One region of the Marinobacter subterrani genome, then DNA from elsewhere that is predicted to be linked to it. Evidence: predicted binding sites of a transcription regulator. Region 1 holds the regulator's gene; the other holds the start of a gene.
What was found. The regulator FliA, encoded in region 1, starts transcription of late flagellar genes. The targets are predictions, from matches to a motif close to CTAAAGTTTNNNNNNNNNNNGCCGNTAA.

Region 1 (15,414 bases):
TGATGCTCCCGCTCGGCACGCACCAGCAGGTCTGCCATGGTGCGTACATCAATCAGCGCGCACATCTGATCAATCACCGTACCCGCCAGCCAGGGCCGCTTGCTGCGGGCAGTCCGCCACCGCACCTCATCCGGCTTGAGGGTAAACGACTGGGCAACATCATCGCAGGCCAGCCCCCAGTCACTGTTATCCAGCCGGATCACAAACCGGTAGTTGTCCCGCGCATCCGGCGGCACCCGCCCCGCCATGATCCATTCCGCGGAATCCACCACCCGGAGATTCTGATCCCGGTCGGGCCGGATGCCCATGTACCAGCGTGGGCTGCCGGGAATTGGCCGGATTTCTTCCTCGATTCGATGGATCGCGCCCAGCAGGATCAGCGGAACCGCCAATTGCAGGCCTGCAACGGTAAAAATAAGGCACTCGAAGGGCTGCTCCGACCACTCCGGACGCGACGGCGGCGCGGCTGGTTCCGGCTCAGGCTCAGGCGTTGCAATCGCTTCCGGCTCCGGCACGACGGTCACCGGAGCCTGGCGAACCACTGGCCGCACAGTCACGGCCGGCGTTTCTCCCAAGGGTTTGGGCGTCTCCTGCCGGGCTGCCGGTTTTTCGGCGGTTTTCAGCGGCGCGGGGCGGGGCCGGGGCTCAGCGCGAAGCTCATTATGAACCGGTTTGGCCGGCGCGGGTGCCTCGGTCTCCTCCTGCAATGCCGAATCGGTTGCGGTGTGCAGCAGTTCGTCAAGATAACTGGCAATGGCGGCGTCCGGGCCTGCGAGCCTTGTCAATTTCCCGTCAGCCATGGCGACGCTCCTTCCCGGAACCCACACGAGCCATCAGGTCATCCAACAGGTGGCTGTAGGCCCGGACACCATGGGTTTCAGCATCAACCGCCGACGGAATCACACCGGCCTGGCTGGCATCCCGGAATTTGGTATCCACGGGGATGGCAAACTGCCACAGGGATTCCCGGTAGGTTTTGCGCAGCAGATTGAGACTTTTCACCGACGCCTGGGTTCGCCGGTCATAGAGCGTTGGCACAATGGTGTAGGCCAGCTCGTTTTTTTGGGAGCGCATGATCATTTTGAGAGTGTGAAGCATGCGCTCCAGGCCCTTGATGGCAAGAAACTCGGTCTGCACCGGGATAATAAGGTGCTGGGCGGCGGCCAGGGCATTGACCATCAGCACACCCAGGGATGGCGTGTTATCCAGAAGTACGTAATCGAAGTCATCCCAGAGCTGGGTGAGCGCCCGGGAGACAATCAGGCCCATGCCCTCCACGCCAATCATCCGGCGCTCCAGGGTTGCCAGTGCCGCACTGGCCGGCAGCAGCGAAAGGCCCCGGCAACTGGTTTCGGTAATTAACTGGGCTGGCAGTCCGTCAGGCACCTTGCCCTGGTGCTGGAACAGATCGAACACGCTGTGGGCGATAGTGTCCGGGTCATAGCCGAACCAGCTGGTCAGCGAGCCATGGGGGTCCAGATCGACCACAAGTACGCGCTTGCCACGCTCAGCGAGCAAGCCGCCCAGCGCAACAACGGATGTGGTTTTTCCGACACCACCTTTCTGATTGGCTACTGCCCAGATTCGCACGCTTTGATTCTCCAGAGAACGCTTTGACGGGGCCAGACTAAAACGGCCCACAATTCCGGTTATCGGCAGGTCCCGGGGCAACTTGAACCGTTCACCCGGGGATTTCCGGCAAGCCTTTGCCGTCGCCTATTGTTGCCGGGAATTAATACAGGAACCGTGCCAACGGAACCATACGCATCTGCCGAGGAGCGTCATGATCGAGCGGTAATTTGCGAGGCACCAGGTACTATCGCATGGCGCCCCGGATGCTGGCGTCACGGGAAATCAGCAACACTACCCGTCGGTTCCTGCGCCGGCCCTCTTCCGTGTCGTTCCGGGCAACCGGCTGGTACTGGCCATAGCCAATTGCTGCCAGTCGCTCGGGCTCAATGCCTTCCATCACCAGCATCCGGACAACAGCCGAGGCCCGGGCAGCGGACAGTTCCCAGTTGGACGGGAACCGGGAGGTACTGATGGGTTGATTATCGGTGAACCCTTCAACACGCACGGCGTTGTCGCGGTTTCTCAATACGGTGGCAATTTTCTCGACCACCTCGAAGGCATCGTAGTGGGGTTCGGCATCACCGCTGCCGAACAGCAGACTGCTGGGCAGGTTCAGCTCCAGCCACTGGTCACTGGTTTCCAGCGTGACCACGCCCTGGTTGATCAGCTCATCAAACTCCATGGTCAACTGGTCCGCCATGGCACGCAGGGCCTCGGTGCGGGCCTGGGCATCCATCCGGGGGTTTTGGGGGGCGTCGGTGACCGCCGGGGGTATCACGCTTTCGGCGGGTGCATTGAGGGATCTTTGGGGCTGGTCACCCACTTCGATGGGCTGGAGGGATCGCTGGGGCGCATTGAACACGCCAGTCAGGGTTTCCGACAGTACCTTGTACTTGCCTTCGTTCACGGACGACACCGAGTACATCACCACAAAAAAAGCAAACAGCAAGGTGATGAAATCAGCATAGGAAATCAGCCAACGCTCCTTGTTATGCAGCTCATCCCGGGGTTGCCTACGTCGGCGCATACATTAACCTGGCCATGCCTACTGCAGGAAGCCCCGCAGCCGCAACTCAATGGATTTCGGGTTTTCACCCTCGGCGATGGCAATAATGCCGTCAATCATCATGTCCTCATAGCGGGTACGTTCCCTGACGATGCCGCGCATCTTGTTGGCCACCGGAAAAAACAGCAGGTTGGCCAGGGCAACACCGTAAATGGTCGCTACAAAGGCCGTGGCGATACCACTGCCAAGAGACTGCGGGTCTTCCAGATTGGTCATCACCTGGATCAGTCCCATGACGGCACCAATGATCCCGATGGTCGGGGAATAGCCGCCCATGGCCTCAAACACCCTGGCCGATTCGATATCACGCTGCTCACGGGATTCCAGGTCCACCTCCATGATGCTCCGGATGGTTTCCGGCTCGGCGCCATCCACCAGCAGTTGCAGGCCTTTTCGGGCAAATGGCTCGGGCTCTCTCTCGGCCAGCCCTTCAAGGCCCAGGAGCCCCTGCTTGCGAGCCTTCACGCTCCAGTCTATGACCTTGCCGATGCCATCTTCCATACTGATGAACGGCGGAACAAAGACCCAACGAACCTGGGTGAAGGCCCGTTTGAGCATCGGCCAGGAGGTCTGAAGAATCGTCGCGGCGAAGGTGCCGCCGACCACGATGACCGCCGCAGGCCCATTGAACAGAGACTCGAGGGCACCGCCTTCCAGCAGGTTACCGCCGAGTATCGCGGCAAATGCGAGAACAACCCCGAGAAGACTCAGGATATCCATCAGCAGACACCTTCCACCAGGCGCGGGCCAACCTCGTCCAGTGACAGGACTTCATCCGTCAGCCCGGCCTTGGCAACGGCCATGGGCATGCCGTAGATGACCGAGGATTTTTCATCCTGGGACCAGATATCCGACCCGCTCTGCTTCATCATGCGGCAGCCTTCCTTGCCGTCGGCTCCCATGCCGGTGAGGATCACCCCGAGGGTCTTGCCCGGAAAACTCCGGGCCAGGGAGCCAAAGGTGACATCCACAGAGGGTTTGTAATTAAGCCGCTCGTCGCCGGGCAGAATCCGCACCCGGGCCTGCCCGCCGCGGTTCTCGATCATCATCTGTTTGCCACCGGGCGCCAGCAGCGCAAGGCCCGGGCGAAGCACGTCGCCATCCTCGGCCTGCCGGACTTCAATCCGGCACAGCTTGTTCAGCCGCTCGGCAAAGGCGGGCGTAAAACTGGCGGGCATGTGCTGGACCAGCACCAGCGGCGCCGGAAAAGAGGCAGGCAAAGCGGTGAGTACCCGCTGCAGCGCAACCGGGCCGCCCGTTGAGGTGCCAATACCGACCACTGCGTAATGTTTGGCGGGGCCCCGGCGGGTAGGGCGTCTGGGCGCTTCCGGCTCGATGCTGGCGCCGCCGGTTGTTGCCCGGTCATGGCCGGCCGGTCGCGGGTGCTGAAGTGTTTCATGCCGGGGCCGGGCCGGCACGGAATCACGGGGTGATCGGGACGCAGTCGGTGCCGGCGGCTCTGGTCTTGCCGGAATAGCCGGCCGGGCGCCGGGCCGGCTGCGGGCGACATCCAGAACCCGGTCAATCAGAATTTTCTGGAGCTGGCTGTTGTCCCTGGCAATTTCTTCGAAGTTCTTGGGAAGGAAATCAACCGCGCCGGCTTCCAGGGCATCGAGAGTTACCCGGGCACCTTCATAGGTAAGCGACGAAAACATGAGCACAGGCACCGGATGCTTGCGCATGATTTCGCGCACGGCCGAGATGCCATCCATAACCGGCATTTCGTAATCCATGGTGATGACGTCCGGGCGCAGCTTCTCGGCAAGCTCGACGCCCTCCCGACCATTGGTGGCAGCACCCACAACCTTGATCTGGCCCGAGCTGGTCAGGATTTCCGTCAGCCGTTTGCGAAAAAACCCTGAATCGTCAACGACCAGGACAGAAACTGTCATCCGCTTCTCCTACCCATTCCATAGTTACCGGCTGATAACGGCCTAACCGTAATGTTGCAGCAGGCTGGGAACATCAATAATCAGTGCGATCCGGCCGTCACCGGTGATGGTGGCACCGGCCATGCCCGGAGTGCCCTGGAGTGCCCGGCCCAGCGGCTTGATAACCACCTCTTCCTGCCCCACCAGCTGATCAACCACAAATCCGACCTGTTTCGTGCCCATGGCCACAATCACCACGTGGGCATTCGCCGGCACTTCCCGGGCTCCGTTATCACGGACCAGCCAGCGTTTGATATGAAACAGCGGGAACACTTTCTCGCGAACCACGATGCATTCGCGGCCATCGACAATGTTGGTCTTGGTGAGGTCCAGATGGAAAATCTCCACCACGTTCACCAGCGGTAACGCAAAGGACTGGTCTCCCAGCATGATCATCAGGGTGGGCATGATCGCCAGCGTCAACGGAACCTTGATGATGATCCGCGAGCCCTTGCCCAGCTCCGACTCGACACTCAACTGGCCATTGAGCTGGCCAATCTTGGTTTTAACCACATCCATGCCAACGCCACGGCCGGACACATCGGAAATCTGGTCCTTGGTCGAAAAGCCTGCCGCAAAGATCAGGTTGTAGCATTCGGTGTTGGTCAGCCGGTCTGCGGCATCCTGGTCATAGATACCTTTTTCCACCGCCTTGCGACGCAGGACTTCCGGATTCATACCGGCGCCGTCATCCTCGATGGAGAGCAGGATATGATCACCTTCCTGCTCGGCTGACAGCGTTACGGTGCCCTGGCGGGGCTTGCCGGCCTTCTCGCGAATGTCGGGGGCCTCGATACCATGGTCAACCGAGTTTCGAACCAGATGTACCAGCGGATCAGACAGGGCCTCCACCAGGTTCTTGTCGAGGTCGGTTTCCTCGCCGTGCATCACCAGATTCACCTCTTTCTTGAGGCTTCTGGCGAGATCCCGCACGACGCGCGGGAAACGACCGAATACTTTCTTGATCGGCTGCATGCGGGTCTGCATGACAGCAGACTGAAGATCGGTGGTGACCACATCCAGGTTGGATACGGCCTTGTGCATGTGTTCGTCTTCGCTCGCCGCACCGAGGCGCTGCAACCGGTTCCGCACCAGCACCAGTTCGCCCACCATGTTCATGATGTCGTCCAGGCGCCTGGTGTCTACCCGCACCGTGGTTTCCGCCGCAGGAGCGCTTTCGCGAGCCGGCATGGCCGGTGCCGCAGCCCCCTTGGCTTCGGGTTTCTCAACGGGTTTGGCGGGCTCCTTCGGCTTCTCAGGCTGCGCCGGTTTTGTCGGCTTCTTTGCGGCAGCAGAGTCGCCCACGGTGGGGCTTCCGCCCTTGCCGTGAAGGTCATCGAGCAGCTTTTCGAATTCGTCGTCGGTGATCAGGTCGTCGCTGCCACTGGCTCCTGCCCCGGCCGACGGTTGCGGGTCTTTGCCAGCGGATTCTTCTTCGCCCGCCGGGGCACCGGCAAACTGCCCCTTCCCGTGGAGCTGGTCCAGCAGCGCCTCGAACTCGTCGTCGGTTATCTCGTCGCCGCCGGAGCTTCCCCGGTCACCGGACGCCTCACCGGCATCTGCTGCCGGTGGGGCGCCTTCGGATTTGTCATCCTGCAAGGCATCCAGTAACTGCTCGAATTCGTCATCGGTGATGTCGCCGCCGTCTGCCGGCTGATTACCGCCGGTCTGTTCCGGCTGCGGGGCCGATGCCGCAGCGGTTCCGCTCTCGGGCCTGGCCAGGGCATCCAGCGCCGCAATCAGTTCGTCCGGGGCGGGTGTCAATTCCTCGTGGTTGCGCACCTGCTCGAACATCGCGTTGACGTTATCGAGCGCTTCCAGCACCACATCCATCAGCTCCGAATCCACCTTGCGCTTGTGATTGCGCAGGATATCGAACACGTTCTCCGCGGAATGGCAGCAATTGACCAGGGCATCAAGCTGCAGGAAGCCCGCGCCGCCCTTAACGGTGTGAAAACCACGGAAGATGGCGTTGAGCAGATCACTGTCATCCGGATGTTGCTCTAGATCCACCAACTGTTCTGACAGCTTCTCGAGGATTTCGCCGGCTTCAACCAGGAAGTCCTGCAAAATCTCGTCATCGGCATCAAACGCCATGCGCTACCCTCTTTATTCAGAAACCGAGACTGGACAACAGATCGTCCACGTCGTCTTGTCCCGAGACTACATCGTCACGCTCATCGGCCTTGATCTGCGGCCCGACGCCCTTCTCTGCAGATTCCTGCCTTTCTTCAATCTGGTGCACCGTGCCCGTCAACTGATCGACATGACCGGCCATCACCACCAGACTGAGCATCTGTTCCTCAACCTCTTTGACCAGGGTGGTGACCTTCTGGATGACCTGGCCGGTCAGGTCCTGGAAGTCCTGGGCCAGCAGGATTTCCGAGAGATTGGCGTACATGGTGTCGGCATCGGTTGTCATGCCGGCAAAAAACCGGTCGATCCGGCCATACAGTTCCCGGAACTCCGCCGGCTGCATTTCCCTGCGACGTAATCGCTGCCACTCATCACGCAGGGCGCCGGCCTCCTCCCGAATGGCATTGGCCAACGGCATGGTCGCCTCGACCAGGTCCATCGTGCGATTGGCCGCCTCGCCGGTCATCTGCACGACATACTCGAGACGATCCGAGGCGTCTGTCATTTTCGACAGAGCCTCCTGCTGCTCCGCATTACGGGGGTCTATCTGAAAGTTCCGGATCGCCTCGTGCAGGCTGCGAGTCAGACGCCCAACCTCACGGTAGAGACTCTGATCCCTGACTTCGCTCAGTTCATTGATCAGGGTCATGGCCTTGGCATATTCTCCGGCATTGACGCACTCAGCCAGTTCGGTGGCCTGACGCTGAAGCTTCTCCGTCACTTCCGGCTCCAGGCCCCGATGGTGCTTTTTGCTATCGCTCATGAGAGCCATCCGACCTATGGTTACTGGATTCTTTCAAAGATCTTCTCGATCTTTTCCTTGAGCACCGCAGCGGTAAACGGTTTGACCACATAGCCGTTTACGCCCGCCTGGGCAGCGGCAACGATCTGGTCCCGTTTGGCCTCTGCGGTCACCATCAGCACCGGCAGGGTTTTCAGGTTCTCATCCGCCCTGACCGCCTTGAGCAGATCGAACCCCGACATACCCGGCATGTTCCAGTCGGTAACCAGAAAATCGTATTTCCCGCTTCTCAGCATCGGCAGCGCCGTGTTGCCGTCATCGGCCTCATCGGTATTGGTAAAGCCGAGATCACGCAGCAGGTTCTTGATGATCCGTCGCATTGTGGAAAAGTCATCCACAATGAGGATTTTCATGTTCTTGTCCAAAGGGACCTCCAGTTAGTAACACCCGGAATTCATTTGACCTTTCTGCTCGAAGTCTAGCAGGCCGTTGATTTAACCGCTTATTGTCGGATCTTTGCTTCGGTTGTAAAGCATCGGTTACCAAAAACTACAGACGGTACCGTCGCGGACACACAAAGGCTGTGATCAGTTGCCGGCATCCTGTTGCCAGTCCGACAAGCGCCCCCGGAGGCGCAAGGCGGCCTGGCTGTGAATCTGGCTGACCCGGCTTTCACTGACACCAAGCACGGCGCCGATTTCCTTGAGGTTCAGCTCTTCCTGGTAATACAGGCTCAATACCAGCTTTTCACGCTCCGGCAGCTCTTCGATCGCTTTCGCGAGGCTGTGTCGGAAGGCATCGGACGACAGACCTTCGAGCGGGTTGTCCCGTGGCTCTGTCTGTTCTATCGGCAGCTCGCCGGATTCATTGAGCTCATCAAGACTAAAAAGTCGGCCGCTGTTGGAATCGGAGAGGTAGGAATGGTACTCGGACAGTCCCATGCCCAGTTCTTCCGCCACTTCCATATCCTGGGCTTCCCGGCCAAGGCGATCTTCAACGGTCTTGATGGCCTGGGATATACGGCGGGCATTACGATGCACGGAACGGGGTACCCAGTCACCCTTGCGAATCTCGTCCACCATGGCACCACGAATCCGGATACCGGCGTAGGTCTCAAAGGTTGCGCCCCTGGTAGAGCTGTATCGCTGGGCGGCTTCAAGAAGACCGATCATGCCGGCCTGCATCAGATCCTCCAACTGAACGGAGGCAGGCAGCCGGGCCATCAGGTGCAGGGCAATTTTCTTGACCAGTGGCGCTTGCTCCTCAACAAGCTGAGAAGGCTTCTGGGCACCCGACTGGTTATAGAGTCCAAGATTATTCGCCAATGTCATGTATCCAATGTTCTTGTTTGACTGGATCCGATTCAGACTTCGACGAGCCGCTCCACAAAGAATTCCAGATGACCGCGGGGAGAGGAAGGCAGCGGCCAGTTATCAACTTTCTCCGCCAGAGCCTTGATCGCCAGGGACGCTTTCGATCTGGGATAGGCATCCAGCACTGCGCGCTGACGCTGCACCGCCTTTTTGACAGCTTCATCGTAAGGCACCATACCGACGTATTGTAGCCCCACGTCCAGGAAGCGCTCGGTGACCCGGGTCAGTTTCTCGAAGAGATGACGCCCTTCCTGCTCATTTTTCACCTGATTGGCAAGTATGCGGAACCGGTTGGTGCCGTAATCCCGGTTCATGAGCTTGATCAGGGCATAACAGTCGGTGATCGAGGTGGGTTCGTCAACGACCACCAGGAGCAGCTCCTGGGACGCTCTCAGAAAACTCACCACCGACTCGGAAATGCCTGCTGCTGTATCGACAATCAGGACATCAATCTGGTCAGCCAGTTCGCTGAACGCGCTGATCAACCCGGCATGCTCCATCGGGCTCAGTTGGGTCATGCGCTGGGTGCCGGACGAGGCCGGAACGATCTTGATGCCCCCGGGGCCATTAACAAGAACGTCCCTGAGATCACACTCCCCGGCCAGCACATCCTGCAGGTTGCGGTTGGCGGTAATGCCCAGCAGTACATCGATATTGGCCAGCCCCAGGTCGGCATCGAGAAGCACCACCCTGCGGCCTTTCTGTGCCAGGGCAATTCCGAGGTTAACCGACACATTGCTTTTGCCGACTCCACCCTTGCCGCCGGAAACCGCGATCACCTGTACAGGTTGTGCTTTGCTCATACTGTTTTTTGTCTCTCGCCACGTTTAGCGGGTGCTGTTGCTTGACGCTTGCTGCCGTTCTGTACTGTCTCGGGCCGGTTCTCTCACGCGCCCTCTGCCACCGCCTGCTGTTGCTGGAGGGTCCTGAGCCGGTCAACGGCCAGTCGCACCAGCGGAACAGCCTCTGCGTGATGCAGGTCTTCGGGAATCTTTTGCCCGTCTGTGTAATAGGCCACCGGCAGGCCGGTTTCCATCACAAAGCCGAGAGACTCGCCCAGTGTCAGGGCTTCGTCAATCTTGGTCATGACGCAACCTGCAAGATTTGCCATCTTATAGCAATGCCAGACGGATTTCATGATACGCGGCTGGCTGGTAGCCGAAACCACCAGATGGGTCTTGATATTGTGATGGCTGCGCGCCAGTTCGGCCAGTTGTTCCTGATAACCTTTGTCGGCACTGGTGAGCCCGGCGGTATCAATCAATACCAGGTGACGGTCTGACAACTCGTCCAGAATATCATCCAGGCTGTGGCTGTCATCCACCACGCGAACCGGCACGTTGAGGATACGGCCGAAAACAAACAACTGCTCGTGGGCCGCGACCCGGTAGCGGTCGGTGGTGACCAGCGCCACCGAATCAGCGCCATGCTTGAGGACATACCGCGCGGCGAGCTTGCCGATGGTGGTGGTTTTACCCGATCCGGTTGGCCCTACCAGGGCGTAGACGCCGCCCTGATCCAGCCATTCCAAGCGTGAGGTCCGAACCCCGGTGCACAGCATTTTCAGGGACTGCTTCCAGCCATCTTCCAGGCGCCCGGCTTTGTGACGACGGGAGAGTGATCCTGCCAGTTCGCTACCGAGCCCGAATTCCTGCAGCCGTTCGGCCAGCCTTTGCTGAACCGCCGTAGTGGCCGGAACCTCAGGCTCCGGCTTGCGGCCATGCATCAGGTCTTTCAGGGAGCTGATTTCCGCGCGCATCTGCGCCAGCTCATCGGAATAGGCCACCCCGGACCGGGCCGGCGCTGCAACTTGGCCACCAAACCCGGCCTCAACAGATTCCTTGACCGCTGCAAACGAGCCACCCGAATACCCTGCGCCGACGGAGGCCCTTTTTTCCCGGACCTCTCGGATCCGATCCCTTGACCGCCCCAGTTCGTCCTCAAGGCGACGGTGCTGGTCGGCTTGCATTTCCGCCAGTCGCGAGCCATTGGTGGCCTCCTGTGCCTGGTCGCCCAGGCGCTGGCGCGCCATGTTTTCGTCATAGTCGAGCGCCGTCACGATTTCGACGCCACCGTCTACCCGGCGGTTTGAGAGAATGACGGCGTCCGGCCCCATCTGTTCGCTGACCTGTTTCAACGCCTCCGCCATGGACTTGGCAAAAAACCGTTTTACTTTCATGATGCCTCTTCCTCCACCGGCAACGCCGTGCCGGCGCTGTCCGCTCTGTCATCCGCGCCGTTACTGGCCAACGGACGCCACGATCGTAATCTGTTTGTTGTCTGGCACTTCCTGGTACGAGAGCACATGCAGGCGCTCTACACCGTAACTGGCAAACCTGGCCAGAACCGGCCGCAGGGGCCCGGACACCAGCAGGATGGCCGGCTTACCAAGCATTTCCTGGCGCTGGACACTCTCCTGGAGCGAGCGCTGGAGCTTCTCAACCATGTTCGGCTCCAGAACCAGGCCAATATCTTCCTGACCGCCGGATTGTTGACTCTGCTGAACAGACTTTAGCAATAACTGTTCCAGATCCGGATCCAGGGTAATCACCGGTATCTCCGATTCGTTGCCGCAGATGCTCTGGACAATCATCCGGCGCAGTGACTGGCGGGCGACCATGGTCAGCAGCTTCGGATCCTGGCTCTTCGGGTGGACATTGACGATCGCCTCGGCGATCGAGCGCATATCCCGGATCGGCACTTCTTCGCGCAGCAGATTCTGCAGCACCTTGAGCAACAGGCTGATAGAAACGGTGGTCGGTACCAGTTCCTCGGCGAGCTTGGGTGAAACTTTCTCCAGTTGATCCAACCACTTCTGGACCTCTTCATGGCCCAGCAGCTCATGGGCGTGCTTCTGCAGCACCTGGTTCAGGTGGGTGGCGACGACCGTGCTGGCATCAACTACGGTGTAGCCCAGGGTCTGGGCCTGGTCTTTCCGGTCCGGCTCTATCCAACAGGCATCCAGGCCAAAGGCCGGATCCTTGCCCTCGATCCCCTCGATTTTTCCGAATACCTGGCCGGGATCGATCGCCAACTCCCGGTCAGGGTGAATTTCTGCCTCGGCAATGGTCACGCCCATCAGGGTGATGCGGTAGACGTTGGGCATCAGATCGAGATTGTCGCGGATATGCACCGACGGCATCAGGAAGCCGAGGTCCTGGGACATCTTCTTGCGCACGCCCTTGATCCGGCTGAGGAGCTGGCCGCCCTGGGACTTGTCGACCAGCGGAATCAGGCGGTAACCCACTTCCAGGCCGACAATGTCCACGGTTGCAACATCGTCCCAGCCCAGCTCTTTGGTCTCGCCGGGCGCCGGAAGCTGCCGGCCCTGGTCGCTGCCGGCATCACCGCCCGGAGGCAGGTCCCGGCCGGCAGGCCGTGGCGCACCTGCGGCCCCGCCGCGGCCCGGAAACACACCCTCTTCTTCGATGGTCTGGCGCTGCTGCTTCCAGATATACCAGGCGGCGCCTCCAGCCAGCGAACCCAGGCCAAGAAACGCGACATGGGGCATGCCGGGAATCAGGCCCAGGATGATCAGGATGCCGGCGGAAATGGACAGCGCCTTGGGCGCACTGAACATCTGCTGAAGGATTTGTCCGCCCATGTCCTGGCTGGAGGTGACCCGGGTCACCATGATGGCGGCGGACGTGGAGAGCAGCAGCGACGGGATCTGCGCCACCAGGCCGTCACCGATGGTCAGCAGGGCGTAGCGCTGCATGGCCACACCAAAATCCAGACTGTGCTGCAGCATGCCGATGGCCACCCCGCCCACCAGGTTGATCGCCAGAATCAGCAAGCCTGCTACTGCATCACCCTTTACGAACTTTGACGCACCGTCCATCGAGCCATAGAAATCTGCCTCCTGGGCAATTTCCGCCCGCCGATGCTTGGCCTCATCCTGGTTGATCAGGCCGGCATTCAGGTCGGCATCGATGGCCATCTGCTTACCGGGCATGGCATCCAGGGTGAAGCGCGCACTCACCTCGGACACCCGGCCGGCACCCTTGGTCACCACCAGAAAGTTGATAATCATCAGGATGGCAAACACCACCAGGCCAACCGCGAAGTTGCCGCCGATCAGCACCTCCCCGAACGACTGGATAACCTTACCGGCGGCGGCACCTCCCTCGTGGCCGTTCAACAGCACAATCCGCGTTGACGCCACGTTCAGCGCCAGGCGCAGCAGGGTCGCTACCAGCAACACGGTCGGGAAGGACGCGAATTCCATCGGCCGGAGCGCATAGACACACACCAGCAGAATGACAATTGAGAGCGTGATATTGAAGGTAAAGAACACGTCGAGAAGAAACGCGGGCATGGGCAGGATCATCATGCCCAACAGCCCCATGACCATGACAGGCACACCCAGGTTGCCCCGCGTCAGGGTTTTGACATTATTGAGGACTAAAGCTCTGTCCATGCCGGAAACGTCTCCGATTAGCCGTGCCTGCTGGCGTTGTAATGGTCGAAAATCTGACACCGTGGCGTCGTTTAACAGGGGTATCGCAAGATCCGTACCACACTCCCGAGCATTTCCCTTATCGGCATTTTTTGCGGCCTGACTCGCCTTGCCAGATGCGGTATCCTTGCGCCATTTGATCGCGACAGTAAAAACTCCAACCAGACGCACAGGTGACCCCATGCCAATCCACGAGGTAAAGCACCCCCTGATCCGCCACAAGCTCGGCCTGATGCGCCGGGCGGACATCAGCACCAAGAATTTTCGTGAGCTGGCGCAGGAAGTCGGCGCGCTGCTGACCTATGAGGCCACCAAGGATTTCAATCTGCAGGAAAAGACCATCGAGGGCTGGGCCGGGCCGGTGAACGTGGAACAGATCCACGGCAAGAAAATCACCGTCGTGCCGATTCTTCGCGCCGGCCTGGGCATGCTCGATGGCGTGCTCAGCCTGATCCCGGTTGCCCGGGTAAGCGTGGTCGGCCAGATCCGCAACGAGGAAACCCTGGAAGCCAGCACCTACCTGGAAAAACTGGTCGGCGAGCTGGATCAGCGCACGGCCCTGATTGTCGATCCGATGCTGGCCACCGGCGGCTCCATGATCTCCACCATCGATCTGCTCAAGAAGGCCGGCAGCACCGAAATCCGCGCCCTGGTCCTGGTCGCCGCCCCGGAAGGGATTGAAAGAGTCCTGAAGAAGCACCCGGACGTATCCATCTTCACGGCCTCCGTTGATGAGCGGCTGAACGAGAAGGGCTACATCCTGCCCGGGCTCGGCGATGCCGGCGACAAGATCTTCGGCACCAAACAGAAGGACGTGTAAGCATGCAGGACCATACCAAGGACCCAGTCTGGAAACAGGCGATTGCCGGCTCCCAGATGCTGCTGGTGGCGTTTGGCGCCCTGGTTCTGATGCCGCTGATTACCGGGCTGGATCCCAACGTCGCGCTGTTCACGGCGGGGCTGGGCACCCTGATCTTCCACGTGGCGACTGGCGGCCAGATTCCCATTTTCCTGGCCTCGTCCTTCGCCTTTATCGCGCCGGTTATTGTCTCCAAGGGTCGGTTCGGCATGGAGGAAACCCTTGGCGGCCTCACGGCCGCAGGTATCCTCTACATCCTCCTGAGCGGCCTGGTTCGCCTCCGGGGCACCGGTTTTGTCCGTCGTCTTCTGCCCCCGGTCGTTATCGGCCCGGTCATCATGACCATCGGTCTTGGCCTGGCTCCGGTCGCCGTACACATGGCCTCCGGCCGCACCGGCGACGGCGCCACCCAACTGATTCCCTACGACACCGCCATCTGGATCGCCATGACCTCCCTGGCGGTGACGATCATCATGTCGGTCTGGGCCAGCGGCATCTTCCGGCTGATCCCCATCATGTTCGGGGTTATCACCGGCTATATCCTCTCGGCCTTTGCCGGCATCGTGGATCTCACGCCAATCCGGGAAGCCGCCTGGTTCGCGGCACCTGACTTTGTTGCCCCGGCCTTCAGCTGGGGCGCGATTCTGTTCATGATTCCGGTGGCTATCGCCCCCGCCATCGAGCACATCGGGGACGTACTGGCCATCGGAAATGTCACCGGCAAGAACTACCTGGAAAAGCCAGGCCTGCATCGCACCCTGCTGGGTGACGGCCTCGCCACCAGTGCCGCCTCCATGCTCGGCGGACCGCCCAATACTACCTACTCGGAGGTTACCGGCGCCGTCATGCTGACCCGGAACTTCAACCCGAAGGTGATGTGGTGGGCCGCCTGCATTGCCATGGTCCTGGCTTTCGTGGGCAAATTCGGCGCCGCCCTGCAGACGATCCCGGTACCCGTCATGGGCGGCATCCTGTGCCTGCTGTTTGGCTCCATCGCGGTGGTTGGCCTGAACACGCTGATCCGCCACCAGGTCGATCTGTCCCAGGCCCGCAACCTGGTTATCGTGGGGGTCACCCTGGTGTTCGGCATTGGCGGAATGGTTCTGGGCAATCTGGAAGGCATCGCGTTGTGTGCGGTGGCTGCCATCATCCTGAACCTGGTGCTACCGGGCGGCCGCGAGGCATGGGGTAAAGCCATCTATGAGCACAAAGCCGACTGACAGCTCCGGCATCAGCTTCACAGCCCTGTATACCGGTGCGGTCTGGCACCGGTACG
Region 2 (15,414 bases), 180 kb from region 1:
GCAAAGACCACCACGGCAGAGGCGGTCAGCACCAGGAACAGCATGGCGAACACGAACTCACGCTGCACGTAGAGCGCCAGAATCAGATAGAGCGCGGCAGCAACAAGCAGCGCCAGTGCACCCCACTTCAGGAATTCTCGGGTCATGGTATATCTGCTTTCAATACCGGGAGAGGACAGGGTTTGCGTTATCATTGTAGTCAGCCCGTTGGTGACCGTCGCGCCTGTGGCGACGGCGGGTTGTCACACACATCTGAGGTCTCCGGAACCAGACAGCGGTGGGCCATCCGGCACCGGAGCTCCGGCCTGATCAGCGGGTAATGCGCTGCGCCGCTGCGTTCAGGGCATCTTCAACGGGCTGGCGCCCGGAGGTGATGTTCTGCAGGGCAGGCCCCATTGCCGACCAGAACGCCCCCATGGCCGGCACGTTCGGCATGGGCTTACCCAACCGGGCATTCTCGAAGGTGGCCTTGATGTTCGGGTTCTCGGACAACGCCTCCATCAACTCCTTGTTGGCCACGGCGCCCAGCGGAACGTCGTCATTAATCATCTTCAGGCCCTTGACGGACAGCGCGTAGTTCTCGAGGAACTCCACCGCCAGGTCCTTATTGGGGCTGGCTGAGTTCAGGGTGGCCGCCATAACACCGACCATCGGCTTGCTGGGCTGGCCATCAACGGTAGGCAGTGTGGTTACGCCGAAATCGATTCCGCTCTTTTTCAGGTTGCCCCAGGCCCAGGGACCGTTAATCATCATCGCGGTCTCGCCCTTGTTGAAGCTGGCCTCCATGGCGCTGTAATCGGCACCCCGGGGCATCACACCTTCATCAATCAGCATCTTGAGGGTGTTGGCACCCTTCATGGCACCTTCGTTATTGACACCGGTATCGCTCACATCCACGGTCCCGTCGGCATTCTCGCCAAAGATATAGCCACCGGCAGCGGCCAGCATCGGCCAGGTGAAATAGGTGTTGTTGTAATCCCACAAGATGGCCCGCTTGCCCTCCTTCGCGAGTTTCTTGTGAATCGCGGGAATTTCCTCAAAAGACTTGGGAGGCTCCGGCAGCAGATCCGTGTTGTAGATCAGGCCAATGGATTCAACCGCCATGGGGTAGCCATACGTCTTTCCATTAACCGTGACCGCATCCCAGGTGAAGTCGTAATTGGCGTCAATAACCTCCTGGGAAGGCTTGATCTCGGAGATGATGCCGCTCTGGGCCCATTCACCGAAGCGGTCATGGGCCCAGATAAAAATGTCGGGGCCATTGCCGGTGGCGGCGGATTGCTGGAACTTGTCGGTGGCGCTGTCTGGGTGGGCAACCTCGACCGGGATGCCGGTTTCCCTGGTGAACCAGTCACCAACTTGCTGCAGGCCATCATAACCCTTGTCACCGTTGATCCAGACAACCAGCTTGCCCTCTTCGATCTCGGCGTGGGCGGGTGCGGCAACGCCGAACGTTGCGGCAATGACTGACGCGGCGAGTGTGCTTCGAATAAATGTACGACGATTCATCAGGCGATTCCTCTGAGTGTTACTGCCTTGTTCTTGTTTTCCGGCCAGTCACGAGGTTACCGGGCCGGAGGTGACGCAAACTTTTCTTTTGCGAGTTTCCGCACTTTGTTGCAAATTCTCAGAATACGCATCACCCCTTATTTCATTCCCCGAGGCGTAGCATGGGGGAGTAGACGGGCTTAGAAAATTCCGTCTACCACCCCCTGGCGGAGTCTGGTTTGATGGCAGCCACAACAATGAAAGCCTGAACCGGAGCCAATGACATGACCCGCTGCGCAAACCACCTGAAGCTCTCTGCCTGCATCGCCACTGCCCTGATCACCGCCGGCTGCGCGTCCGGCCCTGGCAATCCCCCGGATGTGGCAGGACCACCCGCGCTGAAGGATAGCAACGGTTACTGTGAAGCCGCGTCAGCCGAAATGACGATTCCAGTGGGCGCTGCGTTTGCCGATGGCACCCTGGTCCGGGACTTTTACACAGGCAACACCGCCCGTGTGAAAAACGGTAAGGTGACCATGGCGCCCGGCAAAGGCGCGGAGGGCCTGGTACTGCTGGAGGCCACTGAGCCGCCCGTGGGCCGGTTCACCTGGGACGGCGCCACAGTTTACTTTGCGGTAACCGACCGCTTTGCCAACGGAACCACGGCAAACGACCGCAATTACGGCCGCCTTCCAGACGGCAAGCAAGAGATCGGGACCTTTCATGGCGGCGATTTTGTCGGCCTGACAGAGAAACTCGATTACCTGTCGAAGCTTGGCGTCACCGCTCTCTGGATGACGCCACCCTTCGAGCAGATGCACGGCTGGGTCGGCGGGGGTGACCAAGGCGACTTCAAGCACTACGGATATCACGGCTACTATGCCCTGGATTTCACCGTTCCCGACGCCAACTTCGGTACCCGGGAAGAGTTCCGCACCCTCGTCCGGGAAGCCCACGAACGCGGTATCCGCGTGGTGATGGACGTGGTCATGAATCACCCCGGATACAGCACCCTGCAGGATATGCAGACCTTCGGATTCGGCTCACTGTTCGAGGGTTTTGAACAGTATCTTCCGGAGCAGTGGGGCCATTGGCAGCCCGAGTCCTGGGAAAGCCTCCACGCCTACCACGCCTTCATTGATTATGACCATCCTGACTGGAGCCTCTGGTGGGGCAAGGACTGGGTAAGGGCCGGAATCGCGGATTACGACACGCCACCCAATGCATCGGTCGACCCTGTCCGGGGCTCCCTGGCCTTCCTGCCGGATTTCAAGACAGAAGCCACCGGGGCCGTGGATCTGCCGGTTTTCCTGAAGAATAAGGAAAGCTCCCGGAGCGAGCAACTGGAGGGCGCGACCGTTCGGGACTACCTGATTACCTGGCTGACCGACTGGGTGCGAGAATTCGGGGTCGACGGCTTCCGTGTGGACACCGCCAAGCACGTGGAGCCGGAAGCCTGGAGCGAACTCAAGCAAAAGGCCCAGGCGGCACTGGAAGATTATCGCAGCCGCCACCCCGAAGCGGACCTGCCCGCAGAGGACTTCTGGATGGTCGCGGAAGTGTTTCCCCACTCCGTTCGCAAGAGCGCCTATTTTGATGCCGGCTTTGACGCTGTCATCAACTTCGACCTCCAGGAAGAAGCAAAGGCCGGTGCCGCCTGCCTGAGCGCCATGGAACCGGTGTACAGCGAATATGCCGGGAAGCTCAACGGAACGGCGGGGTTCAATGTGCTGAGCTATATTTCCTCCCATGACACCACACTGTTCAGCCAGATTGCCGGCGGCGATCACAGCCTTCAGAAGCGCGCTGCTGCCGCACTGATGCTGACACCCGGTGCCGTTCAGGTGTTCTACGGGGACGAATCCGGCCGGGCATTCGGGCCCACCGGATCAGACCCGCACCAGGGCACACGTTCCGACATGAACTGGAATGCCATTGAGAATGGTGATGTGTCCGCTATCCTTGAGCACTGGCAAACACTTGGCCAGTTCCGGGCGCGTCATCCTGCGATCGGCGCGGGCGAACACCGGTTGATCAGCCAGCAACCTTACGTTTTCTCAAGAACCCACGGCGACGACCGGGTAGTCGTCGCCTTCGGCAGAAAGTGACCTGACCATGAGCTATTCCGATTTTCTCGACGACATTCCCCTGATCCCGGGCATGATGCGCCTGCTGGATCACGCCGAGCTGTGCAAGCCGGCGAACCTGGCACGCTGGGTCCACCAGCGGCTGGATGACGGGCTGAACGTTTTTGACCACGCCGATATCTATGGCGATGGCGAGTGCGAACGGATCTTTGGCGAGGCCCTGGCGGACTCCCCGGAGCTGAGGCAGCGCGTCCGGGTGATTTCGAAAGCCGGCATTGTTCCGGCCCACCGCGACCAGAGCCAGTGGGCAACCAAACACTACCGGGCCGAGGCCAACTATTTCACCAAAGCGATTGATGATTCGCTCAGCCGCCTGCGGGTTGACCAGATCCACACGTTTCTGATCCACCGGCCAGACCCGCTCCTGGAAGCCCATACACTGGCGCAGGCGCTGGAGACGGCGGTCCGGGCCGGCAAGATCCGGCACATCGGAGTGTCGAACTTCCTGCCGGAGCAATGGCGCTGGCTTGAGCGCAACACCGACCTGCCGCTGGCGTGCAACCAGAGCGAGCTGTCCCTGAGCCACACCAGCCCACTGTTTGATGGAACCCTGGAAGCGCACCTGAGTGACGGCCTGCGCTGGCTGGCCTGGTCTCCCCTGGCCGGGGGCGCCCTGGCAGACTCCATTCCGCCCCCGCTGCTGGAAACGGCGAAAGAGGAAACAGGGCTGTGTGCAACCGGCCTGGCAATTGCCTGGTTACGGCAGATCCCCGGCGCCCCCGTTCCTGTGCTCGGCTCCATGCGGGAATCGCGGATTGAAGCAGCCCTGCAGGGCGCCCGCCGTGAACTGCCAACGCCACTCTGGTTTGCCCTGCTGGAGGCCATGCGCGGCAATCCAGTAGCCTGACAAGGGTGGCCTGTCCCGGCATCCAGTGTGCTAAAGTGGCGCCGGGAATTTGATATATATCACCAACCTACAATTTGTTACCCAAACTTCCACTTTAGTCCCATTGTTGGCCCCATAATCAGCTCTGAAACTAGTGTCCCGACTAATAACCAAAAAAAGAACGTGGCCCGCTTCCCCAGTGGCGCTGCAATTCTGGAGGCCAACCCGAATGACGATCAGAAAAGTGCTCTTTTCTGCCTGCCTGCTGTTGCTGGCAAGCACCACTGTCTACGCCGAAACCCTGAAGATCGGCCTGAATTACCCACAGACTGGCCGCTACAAGGATCAGGGCCTGCAGCAGCGCCTGGGTGCCTTTCTGGCGGTTGACGAAATCAACGCGGCCGGCGGCGTCATGGGCCGGCAACTGGAACTGGTAATCCGGAATACGCGGGGCGAACCGGCCCGGGGCGCGAAAAACACCGCAGAACTGATCGACCGTGAAGGCGTCGAGATGGTTTTCGGGGGTGTTTCCAGTGCCGTGGCCATTGCTTCGGGCAAGGCCGCCCGGGATCGTAACCGGGTGTACTTCGGCACCCTCACCTACTCAAACGCGACCACTGGCGCCGAAGGGCATTCCCATATGTTCCGGGAACCCTACAACGCCTGGATGACCGCCAAGGTGCTCAGCCAGTACCTGAAGACCAACCATCAGAACGACGAGTATTTCTACATCACCGCCGACTATACCTGGGGCTGGTCGGTGGAAGAATCCGTCCGGAAATTCTCCGGCACCGAAGACACCGAACGTCATAAGGGTGTAAAAACCCCGTTCCCGAGAGCGCTGATTACCGATTTCCGGGACGCTCTTGAGCAAGCGAAAGCCAGCAATGCCAAGGTTCTGATGATGGTGCTGTTCGGCGACGACATGGTGCGGGCCCTGAATGTTGCCTACGAGATGGGGCTCACCGAAAAGATGCAGATCGTGGTACCCAACCTGACCCTGGGCATGGCCCGACAGGTTGGCCCCACTATCATGGAAGGGATCGTCGGTGGCTCGCCATGGGTCTGGAACCTGCCCTACGAGCGGAACTATCCCCGCGGCAAGGAATTCGTGGAAGCCTTCTCCAAACGCTACGAGATGCGCCCCTCCACCGCGGCTGCGTCAGCTTACAGCATCGTGTACCAGTACAAGGACGCCGTGGAGCGAGCGGGCACTACCGACACCGCCGCCATCATCAAGGCCCTGGAAGGACACCGGTACACCTTCCTGAAAGACGAGCAATACTGGCGTGCGTTTGACCACCAGAACATCCAGACCGTGTATGTGGTCAAGATCAAGCCACGGAACACCATCGTGGCCGACGAGTACAGTTCCGATTATTTCAGCATCATCGATTCCATGCCCGGCGACCAGGCCGCCCAGACCCGCGAAGAATGGGAAGCACGTCGACGGGAGGCCGGCAAACCCACCAGGCTTTGATCTTTAGCGGCACCGACCATCAGAACAGATAATCGGTGCCACTCCCGGCTAGCGGCCGCCCGCTCATCCCCTCAGTTGATCTCACACTCCGACACGACAAGACCCGACGCCTCAGCCAGCGCCCCGGCAATGGTGCCGAACTCGTCCGCATGCAGGGAGGCGCCGCCAATCAGCCCGCCATCGACATCGGCCAGACTGAACAGTTCAAAGGCATTGGCCGCCTTCACGCTGCCCCCGTAGATCACCCTCAGTTGCTGGCTGATATCATCGGATGCCTCTGGCGCACTGTTGGCGATGAATTGCCGGATCTCCTGGTGCACCCGGGACACCTGCTCCGGCGTTGCAGTCTTCCCCGTACCAATGGCCCAGACCGGCTCATAGGCGATAATCCCGTTCGCCATGGCGGCCAGCCCGACTTCATCGATAACCGCCTGCAATTGCCGCTCAATAACCAGCCCGGTCTGGTTTGACTCCCGCTCTGCCAGAGTTTCGCCAACACAAAGCACCGGTGTGAGCCCGGCGGCCAGAACAGACCGGTATCGAGCGGCAACCTCCAGACTGCTTTCGGCAAACAGCGCCCGACGTTCGGAATGGCCTACCAGCACGTACCGACACCCCATTTCCTGGAGCATGGTGGCACTGACCTCCCCGGTATAGGCGCCGGATACAAAGCTGGAGGCATTCTGTGCCCCCAGGGCTATGCCGGTGTAGCCGAGCAGATCCCGAACCTGGAACAGATAGGGGAACGGCGGGCAAACAGCCAGATCAATTGTCTTGCGGAACATTCTCAGCCGGGGCAGCACACGCACCATCAGTGCCTGGTTGGCGTGCAGGCTGCCGTTCATCTTCCAGTTACCAATCAGAATCGGTTTTCTCATGAGGTCTCTCCCGAACAACGGCGTCAGGTGTCGAGGGCGCAACGAATCGCACCGACACCGGGATAAAATGCATGGTTACCCAGGTCCTGCTCGATTCGCAGCAGGCGGTTGTATTTGGCCACCCGGTCTGAGCGGCAGAGCGAGCCGGTCTTGATCTGTCCTGACCGCGTTGCCACGGCCAGATCCGAAATGAAGGTATCTTCGGTTTCGCCGCTGCGGTGGGAAATAACAGTCGTGTAGCCGGCATCCTGCGCCATGCCGATGGCATCCAGGGTTTCTGTCAGGGTGCCGATCTGGTTGAACTTGATCAGAACCGAATTGGCAATGCCCTTCCTGATGCCCTCGGAGAGGATGCCGGTGTTGGTGACAAACAGATCATCACCAACCAGCTGTACCCGCTCCCCGAGCTTTTCGGTCAGTTGCTTCCAGCCATCCCAGTCGCTTTCATCCATTCCATCCTCGATCGAGGCAATCGGGTAATGCATGGCAAGATCGAACAGGTAGTCCGCAAACTCTCCTGAGGTGAATCGTTTACCGGCCCCCCTGAGGTGGTAAAAGCCTTCCTCATAAAATTCGGATGCGGCGCAATCCAGCGCCAGGACAACGTCCGAACCCGGCCGGTAACCCGCCTTCTCAACCGCTGAGAGGATAAGATCAAGCGCTTCTTCGCTGGAACGAAGGTTGGGGGCGAAACCCCCTTCATCGCCAACAGCGCTGGACAACCCGTTCTTGCGAAGCAGTGACTTCAGGGCATGAAACGTCTCTACACCCATTCTGAGCGCTTCGCTGTAACTGGGCGCCCCGACGGGCTGGATCATGAACTCCTGGATATCCACATTGTTATCGGCGTGGGCACCGCCGTTGATGATGTTCATCATGGGTACAGGCATCACGCCCGGGCCAGTGCAGCCATATAGCTCAGCCAGGTACCTGTAAAGCGGCTGCTGCCGGTAGTTCGCGCCGGCATTGGCAATTGCCAGAGAAACCGCAAGGGTGGCATTGGCACCCAGTTCTGATTTGTTGGGGGTGCCATCCATGTCACACATCAGACGGTCGATAACCAGCTGGTCGAAAACCACCCGGCCTTCCAGTGCCGGCGCGATGCGTTCGTTAACAGAGCGGACAGCCTGAAGTACGCCTTTGCCGTTATAGCGCCGGCTGTCGCCATCACGCTTTTCCAGGGCCTCCCGGCTGCCTGTCGACGCCCCGGATGGCGCCCGGCCCTGCCCGACTACGCCGTTACGGAGCTCAACGTCCACTTCCACTGTGGGGAATCCCCGGGAGTCCAGAATTTCCCGGGCGGTGACTGTTTTTATATGTTCCATAGCGTCGTTCCTGTTACATCATTGTTGTTTGCAATTTTTTTGGATAACGAACCTAAATGACATCTTAATATTCGTAAACGAACATCATCAAGCGAAAAAAACCGCCAATCAGACAGATTCGTTATATGGAATCGAAAATTTGCCCTTGACTGGTTTCGTCAGTGCACCCGAAAGCGAGCCATCAGTGACTCAATATTCGTCACCGAATGCTCCAGTCGATCACAGGTGGTGACCAGTTCGTCAATTCTTTCGAGGCTTTCAACCGCCGAGGCACTGATGTCTGTGACCTGCCGCGCCACCGACTGACTGACCGTTTCCTGCTCATCCATGCCGTGACGGATATGCTCAGCCCCCTGGTGGATCCGCCCCATCACCGAGCCAATCCTGCCAGCCCCGTCCGAGACGCTGGCCATGAGCCCACGCACTGATCGAAGCTGATCGAAACTGGCGTCCATTGAGCTCACCGAATCCGAGGCTTCCCGTTGCAGATCCTCCACCAGATTACGAATGGTATCGGTACTTTCGGTGGTCTTCCGTGCCAGGCCCCGAACCTCATCAGCAACCACGGCAAACCCGCGACCGGCATCCCCGGCCCGAGCCGATTCAATGGCGGCATTCAGGGCCAGCAGGTTGGTCTGGTTGGCAATATCGTCAATAGCCTCGGTTATCCGTCCGATATCAAGGGATGCCTGTTCAAGCTGACGCAGTTTTCCAGCGGTCTGCTCCGCCTGATTCTCCAGGCCTGCCACACAATCCATACCCCGGGCGGCCGCTGCCAGGTTATCTTCCACCTGCTGGTTAACCTCGCCAACCAGGTCATGAGTATCCCGGACGGAACCGGCCACCTCCCTTGCCGAGGCCTCCATCTGGGTCATCGCTGCGGCAATCGCGCCTAGCTCATCTGACTGGCTCCGGATACGCTCGTTAAAGTCCCGGGCAAACCTGGCGTTACCCGATGCGATCACCGATATGTCGGAGCCAGCCTGCTGCAAGCTACCCAGCACGGTCGCCATTGCCTCTGATAAACAGTTCACGGAATTCTTCAGGTCGACAAACTCGCCCCGGGCCGGAAATTCCAGTACCCGGGAGTAATCGCCCTCGGCCATTGCTGACAGGTGTTCCTGGGTCGCCTGAAGCGGACGGCTGATCATCCGTCCGAGCCTGAAAGAAATTGCCAGAGCAACAAGAACCACCACGGGCAGCAGCCAGTAAACAAGCTGTTCCGAATCAAGCGCAGTTGCATCCAGCGCGAATACCGAAGCGCTCGCTCGGTCCGCGAGGGCATTGCCTGCCTCATCCAGCTCTGAAGCCATTGCCGTGAGAATTCCCTCGACCTCCCCGGCCGTTCTTGCAAGCTCAAGCCGGCTTTGCCGATAGCCGGAGTACTGGCTGATAATGCCGGCATCGTCATTCACTGCCTGCAGAAACCTGCTTACCAGCGGCGGCAGCCCCTCCAGGCGCGGCACCTCCGCCACCAGAGCCGATATATCCTGCTCAAATGTCCGGGTGTTGAAGCGGAGGTTCTCGATGATGGTATCCAACTGCCGCGCATCTTCGGTGCTGACCATCTGCATGATCAGCAGCTCGATGTTGGCCAGGTTTTCCATCACCGTGGTGAACAGGTCGCGGATGTATATATCCCGGCCAGCCGGTTCTGTACCCTCGAGCACCAATGTTCGTTTCATCTCCCCATTGTTGGCGAGGAACTCACTCAGGCCGGTGTTCACTGCTTCCGACATGGACAGCAGCCGCGCCTTGAGCGCGACCAGGGCCTCAGACGAGCGTTCCAGCTCAGCCAACTGGCCACGCGCGTTTTCGCTCACCGACTTCAGTTCAGGAAACATGGCCGTGGGAGCCGACACCGCAAGGGCACCAATACTGTCGTTCAGCTCATTCAAAGCGCTCTTGAGATTCGCGGACCGGTCCGTCAGCGACTGCGGTTGTTCAGCGGAAACGACTTCCACTGCGTACTTTCCTGCAGCCGAGCGATGGGCCTCCATTTCCTGAATCAGTCCGCTGAGCGGAAACACATCCGTTGTCAGTTTGTCGGTGGTTCCTGAGAACGCCGACATGATGCTGATATTGAATGCTCCCCAGCAGACAATAATCACGCAAAGCAGGCCGAAGCCCGCGTACAAGCGATGGATTACGGAGATTCTGTTCATAGGACACACCCTTCCCGCCATACGTCTGCGAAGGCGGGCCAAACGGTAGAAAAAGGGCCGGCAGGGCTTACCCCGGGAGGGGTTACCTTGAAATGCTTTAAAGGGGGGGGAACTATAAGCAACCGGCCAAAACCCACCGTGACAACGGTGCTCTGCCTGCCGCAACTGAGGGACCTGTTGCGGCAGGCATTGCTCTTCAGGAAATCAGCTCGCCTTAGCGGGCCTCTTCCCAGGTTTTCAGCAGTTCGTCATAGGCAACCGTCTTGCCTTGCGGCTTCTCGTTAGCCAGTTTCGGCTTGGGCGCACCCGGCTGATCCAGCCAGTATTGCGGGTCGCGTGGCTCGTTCAGCTTCGGACCACAGGTCGGCTGAACACTGGCACGCTCCAGGCGCTCCATAACCCGGTCCTGGGCTTCCGCCAGACCATCCAGGGCTTTCTGCGGAGTTGCCTCGCCGCTGGCAGCCTGGGCAATGTACTGCCACCAGAGCTGAGCCAGCTTGGGATAATCAGGCACGTTGGTGCCGGTTGGCGACCACTGAACACGGGCCGGGCTGCGGTAGAACTCCACCAGGCCACCCAGTTTGGGCGCCAATTCAGTCATCGCATCGGAATTGATATCAGATTCGCGGATCGGCGTCAGACCGGCGATGGTCTTCTCCAGGGAAACCGTCTTGGAAACCGTGAACTGGGCATACAGCCAGGCGGCCAGGCGGCGCTTCTGCGGAGTCGACTTCATGAAGGTCCAGGAACCCACGTCCTGATACCCCAGCTTCATGCCCTCTTCCCAGTAGGGTCCGCGGGGCGACGGCGCCATGCGCCATTTCGGGGTGCCATCTTCGTTCACCACTGGCAGACCGTCTTTGATCATGCTTGCGGTAAACGCGGTGTACCAGAAGATCTGCTGGGCAATGTTACCCTGCGCCGGCACCGGGCCCGCTTCCGAGAAGGTCATGCCCTGGGCTTCGGGAGGCGCGTACTTTTCAAGCCAGTCCACGTATTTCTGGGTTGCGTAGACAGCAGCGGGGCCATTAGTTGCGCCACCACGGCTGACACTGGAGCCAACCGGATGACACTCGTCAACACGGATGCCCCACTCATCCACCGGCAGACCATTTGGCAGACCCTTGTCGCCGGCACCGGCCATGGAGAACCAGGCATCGGTAAAGCGCCAGCCCAGTGACGGGTCCTTCTTGCCGTAGTCCATGTGGCCGTATACACGCTTACCGTCGATTTCTTTCACATGAACCGAGAAGAACTCGGCAATATCCTCATAGGCGGACCAGTTGACGGGCACGCCCAGCTCGTAACCGTAGATTTCCTTGAACTGTTTCTTCAGGTCCTCACGCTCAAACCAGTCCGCACGGAACCAGTAGAGGTTGGCGAACTGCTGGTCCGGCAATTGATACAGCTTGCCATCCGGGCCGGTGGTGAAATCCAGGCCAATGAAATCGTCGAGATCAAGCGTTGGCAGGGTCAGATCCTTGCCTTCGCCCTTGATGATGTCCTCCACCGGGAACACCTTGCCATAGCGGAAGTGGGTACCGATCAGGTCGGAGTCATTAACCCAGCCGTCGTAGATATTCCGGCCGGACTGCATCTGGGTCTGCAACTTCTCGATAACGTCACCTTCCTGAATCAGCGTGTGTGTCAGGTTGATGCCGGTAATTTCAGAGAAGGCCTTGGCCAGAACGTTGGATTCGTATTCGTGCGTGGCAATGGTTTCCGAAACAACGTTGATATCCATGCCGCGGAACTGCTTCGCAGCTTCGATAAACCACTTCATTTCTTCCATTTGCTGTTCTTTGGTCAGGGTCGACCGCTTGAACTCCTGATTCACCCACTTTTCAGCCGCATCCGTGTACTGATCAGCGCTGGCCTGCAGGCTTGAACCCATGCCTACAGCACCTATGGCGGCACTCAGAAGCAGGGCTCCAGGATATTTATTGTTCTTGAACATATCCAACCTCGTTCGTCTTGTTTTGAGTGGAACGAATCACCGGGTGCTCCGTTCCGGTTGCATAGCGCCTTCGAGTCGCTATCCGTTGAAGCCGGAACCGATCAATGATCGATTCCGATCATGCCTTAGAAAATAGTTCGTTTTCGAAATCTTTACAAGCTTTTTCGTCTTGAATTCATACCCGGATGTTCGGTTTGACACAACGCCCGGGCACACCTTCTGTTCAGCCCCAGCGCATCAGCACAAGAAGCCAGATCACCGAAACGGCTAACGCGATCCAGAGCGTGATATCACTGACCGCAAGGAAGGTCAGATGGATATAGGCCGCGGAAAGCAGCCCGATAAACAGCCTGTCCCCGCGGGTGGTCGAGATCGGCAGAAAGCCCTTCCGTTCGGTGCACGGTGAAACAATTTCGTACACGGTCATGATCGCCAGTATGGTTGCAATCACAGAGAAAAAAATCGCCACGGACGGAGTCCAATTCATCCAAGCAAGCATGTTCATTCTCCTTTTTTATACCCGTCCGAGGGCGAACCCGGTGGCGACATGGTTACGAACGAACCAGATCACCAGGATTCCGGGAATGATGGTGAGCGAGCCGGCGGCCGCCAGCACACCCCAGTCGATACCGCTGGCACCCACTGTTCGCGTCATCACCGCACCAATGGGAATGGCATCCACCGAGGTCAGCGTTCGGGCCAGCAACAACTCCACCCAGGAAAACATGAAGGCAAAGAACGCCGTGACCCCGATTCCGGAGCGGATCATCGGCAGAAAAATCTTCACGAAGAACCTGGGAAAGCTGTATCCATCAATGTAGGCCATCTCGTCGTATTCGCGAGGCACCCCGGACATGAAACCTTCCAGGATCCACACCGCCAGTGGCACGTTGAACAGGCAGTGCGCCAGCGCCACCGCGAGATGGGTGTCGAACAGGCCTATGGAGGAATAGAGCTGGAAGAACGGCAGCAGGAACACTGCCGGCGGCGCCATCCGGTTGCTCAGCAACCAGAAGAACAGGTGTTTGTCACCCACGAACTTGTACCTGCTGAAGGCATAGGCAGCAGGCAAAGACACCAGCAGGGTGATCACCACGTTCATGGAAACGTAGATCATCGAGTTGATGTAGCCGTTGTACCAACTCGGATCCGTGAAAATGACCTCATAGTTGGCAAGGGTAAAATCCTCAGGCCAAAGAGTCAGGCCACTGAGAATTTCCTGGTTGGTCTTGAATGACATGTTCAGCAACCAGTAGATCGGTGTCAGCAGGAGCAGGATAAAAATCGTGATCCCGACGTTCTTGGAACGCGTCTGTTTCATCACAGTCTCCTTATTTTTCTTTGTCGGCAGCAGTAATGGCGGTGAAGAACAGCCATGAAATCAGCAGCACGATCAGGAAGTAGATCAGCGAGAAGGCCGCTGCCCGGCCGAGGTCGAACTGGCCGACCGCCATGGTGGTCAACGTCTGGCTCAGGAAGGTGGTTGAGCTTCCGGGGCCGCCGCCGGTCAGAACAAAAGGCTCGGTGTAGATCATGAAGCTGTCCATAAAGCGCAGCAACACGGCGATGATCAGAACATTCTTCAGGCGCGGTAGCTGGATGTAACGGAACACCGCCCACCTGGAGGCACGGTCAATCTCCGCGGCCTGGTAGAAGGCTTCCGGAATCGCCCTCAGGCCGGAGTAACACAACAGGGCCACCAGGGGTGTCCAGTGCCAGACATCCATCAGCAACACGGTCAGCCAGGCATCCAGGGTGTCACCGGTATAGTTGTAATCAAACCCGATCGCGTTCAACGCCCAGCCGAACAGGCCAATATCGCCGCGGCCGAAGATCTGCCAGATGGTGCCCACCACGTTCCAGGGAATCAGCAGCGGAATCGCCAGCAGGATCAGGGCCAGGGACGCCTTGATGCCTGATTTCGGCATCATCAGTGCCACCCCGATGCCGAGTGGAATCTCGATCAGCAGTACCGCACCGGAGAAAATGAACTGCCGCAGGAGGGACTCCTGAAGCCGCTCATCATGGAGAATGATTTCGAACCATTCGGTACCAACGTAATAGGCGTTACCGGGCCCGAAAATATCCTGTACCGAGTAGTTGACCACTGTCATCAGTGGGATCAGCGCCGAAAAAGCCACCAGCAGGAAGACCGGAAGGACCAGCCACCAGGCGCGATTGTTGGGAATTTTGACCATTATTGTTGCTCCTTGATCAGGAACTCATCCACGTAGAGCATCAGCCACTGCTTGGGAAACGACAGATGCACCACCCCGCCAATTTCCGCTTCAAATTCTTCGTTCTGGCGGGCTTTCAGCGTTTCGTGGCCGAGTTCGACGGTGACAATCTTGTAAGTGCCCAGATCTTCGACATCGAGGACTGTAGCCTCAAAGGTTTCATCAGTGGCCTGATCAGAAACCTCGACAAACTCCGGGCGTATGCCGATCTTGAGATTGCTGGTTTTCTGGCGTTGCAGAACCTCCACCTGCCATTCATCCAGAGGCACCACGATGCTGCCGAAACAGACACCGCGCGGGCAGCGCTGTACCTCGATCAGGTTCATGCCGGGGCTGCCGATGAAGAAGCCCACAAAGGTGTGGTTCGGCCGCTCAAACAGCTCGGTCGGGGTTCCGAACTGAACGATTTGGCCGCCGTACATCACCGCGATCTTGTCGGCGAACGTCGAAGCCTCCAACTGGTCGTGCGTGACATAGACCATGGTGATGTCGAATTGCTCGTGAATCTGCTTCAGCTTGCGCCGGAGTTTCCACTTGAGCTGGGGGTCGATCACCGTCAGCGGTTCATCGAACAGAATGGCGGATACGTCTTCCCGGACCAGGCCACGCCCCATGGACACCTTCTGCTTTTCATCGGCCGTGAGATTCTTGGCCTTCTTGTAAAGCTTGTCCTGAATTTCCAGGACTTCGGCAATTTCGTGAACCCTCGCCTTGACCCGGGACGCTTCAACCCCGTTGTTCCGCAACGGAAAAGCCAGGTTATCGAACACGGTCATGGAGTCATAGATCACCGGGAACTGGAAGACCTGTGCAATGTTCCGGTCCCTGGGGGACAGTTCGTTGACCCGCTTGCCATCAAACAGAACGTCCCCCTCCGACGGCTGAAGCAGGCCGGAGATAATGTTCAGCAT

Region 2: a site for FliA is predicted at 10,331-10,358, ahead of msub_RS04790 (methyl-accepting chemotaxis protein). Genes of this name have one in related genera too.

Annotation. Positions count from the first base shown of each region.
Region 1 covers NZ_LFBU01000001.1:1,199,092-1,214,505, forward strand. The annotation lists gene msub_RS05515 (chemotaxis protein CheW) at 1-800, opposite strand, end outside; gene msub_RS05520 (ParA family protein) at 793-1,590, opposite strand; gene motD (flagellar motor protein MotD) at 1,817-2,599, opposite strand; gene msub_RS05530 (flagellar motor protein) at 2,618-3,358, opposite strand; gene msub_RS05535 (protein-glutamate methylesterase/protein-glutamine glutaminase) at 3,358-4,530, opposite strand; gene msub_RS05540 (chemotaxis protein CheA) at 4,573-6,666, opposite strand; gene msub_RS05545 (protein phosphatase CheZ) at 6,683-7,468, opposite strand; gene cheY (chemotaxis response regulator CheY) at 7,489-7,872, opposite strand; gene msub_RS05555 (RNA polymerase sigma factor FliA) at 8,035-8,778, opposite strand; gene msub_RS05560 (MinD/ParA family ATP-binding protein) at 8,811-9,623, opposite strand; gene flhF (flagellar biosynthesis protein FlhF) at 9,707-10,999, opposite strand; gene flhA (flagellar biosynthesis protein FlhA) at 11,060-13,240, opposite strand; gene upp (uracil phosphoribosyltransferase) at 13,461-14,099, shown strand; gene msub_RS05580 (uracil-xanthine permease family protein) at 14,102-15,358, shown strand; gene msub_RS05585 (class I SAM-dependent methyltransferase) at 15,339-15,414, shown strand, end outside.
Region 2 covers NZ_LFBU01000001.1:1,023,533-1,038,946, forward strand. The annotation lists gene malF (maltose ABC transporter permease MalF) at 1-194, opposite strand, end outside; gene malE (maltose/maltodextrin ABC transporter substrate-binding protein MalE) at 310-1,509, opposite strand; gene msub_RS04765 (alpha-amylase) at 1,773-3,596, shown strand; gene msub_RS04770 (aldo/keto reductase) at 3,604-4,482, shown strand; gene msub_RS04775 (substrate-binding protein) at 4,691-5,941, shown strand; gene tpiA (triose-phosphate isomerase) at 6,013-6,819, opposite strand; gene eno (phosphopyruvate hydratase) at 6,843-8,144, opposite strand; gene msub_RS04790 (methyl-accepting chemotaxis protein) at 8,303-10,309, opposite strand; gene msub_RS04795 (ABC transporter substrate-binding protein) at 10,524-12,266, opposite strand; gene msub_RS04800 (DUF2160 domain-containing protein) at 12,490-12,765, opposite strand; gene msub_RS04805 (carbohydrate ABC transporter permease) at 12,781-13,587, opposite strand; gene msub_RS04810 (carbohydrate ABC transporter permease) at 13,598-14,464, opposite strand; gene msub_RS04815 (ABC transporter ATP-binding protein) at 14,464-15,414, opposite strand, start outside.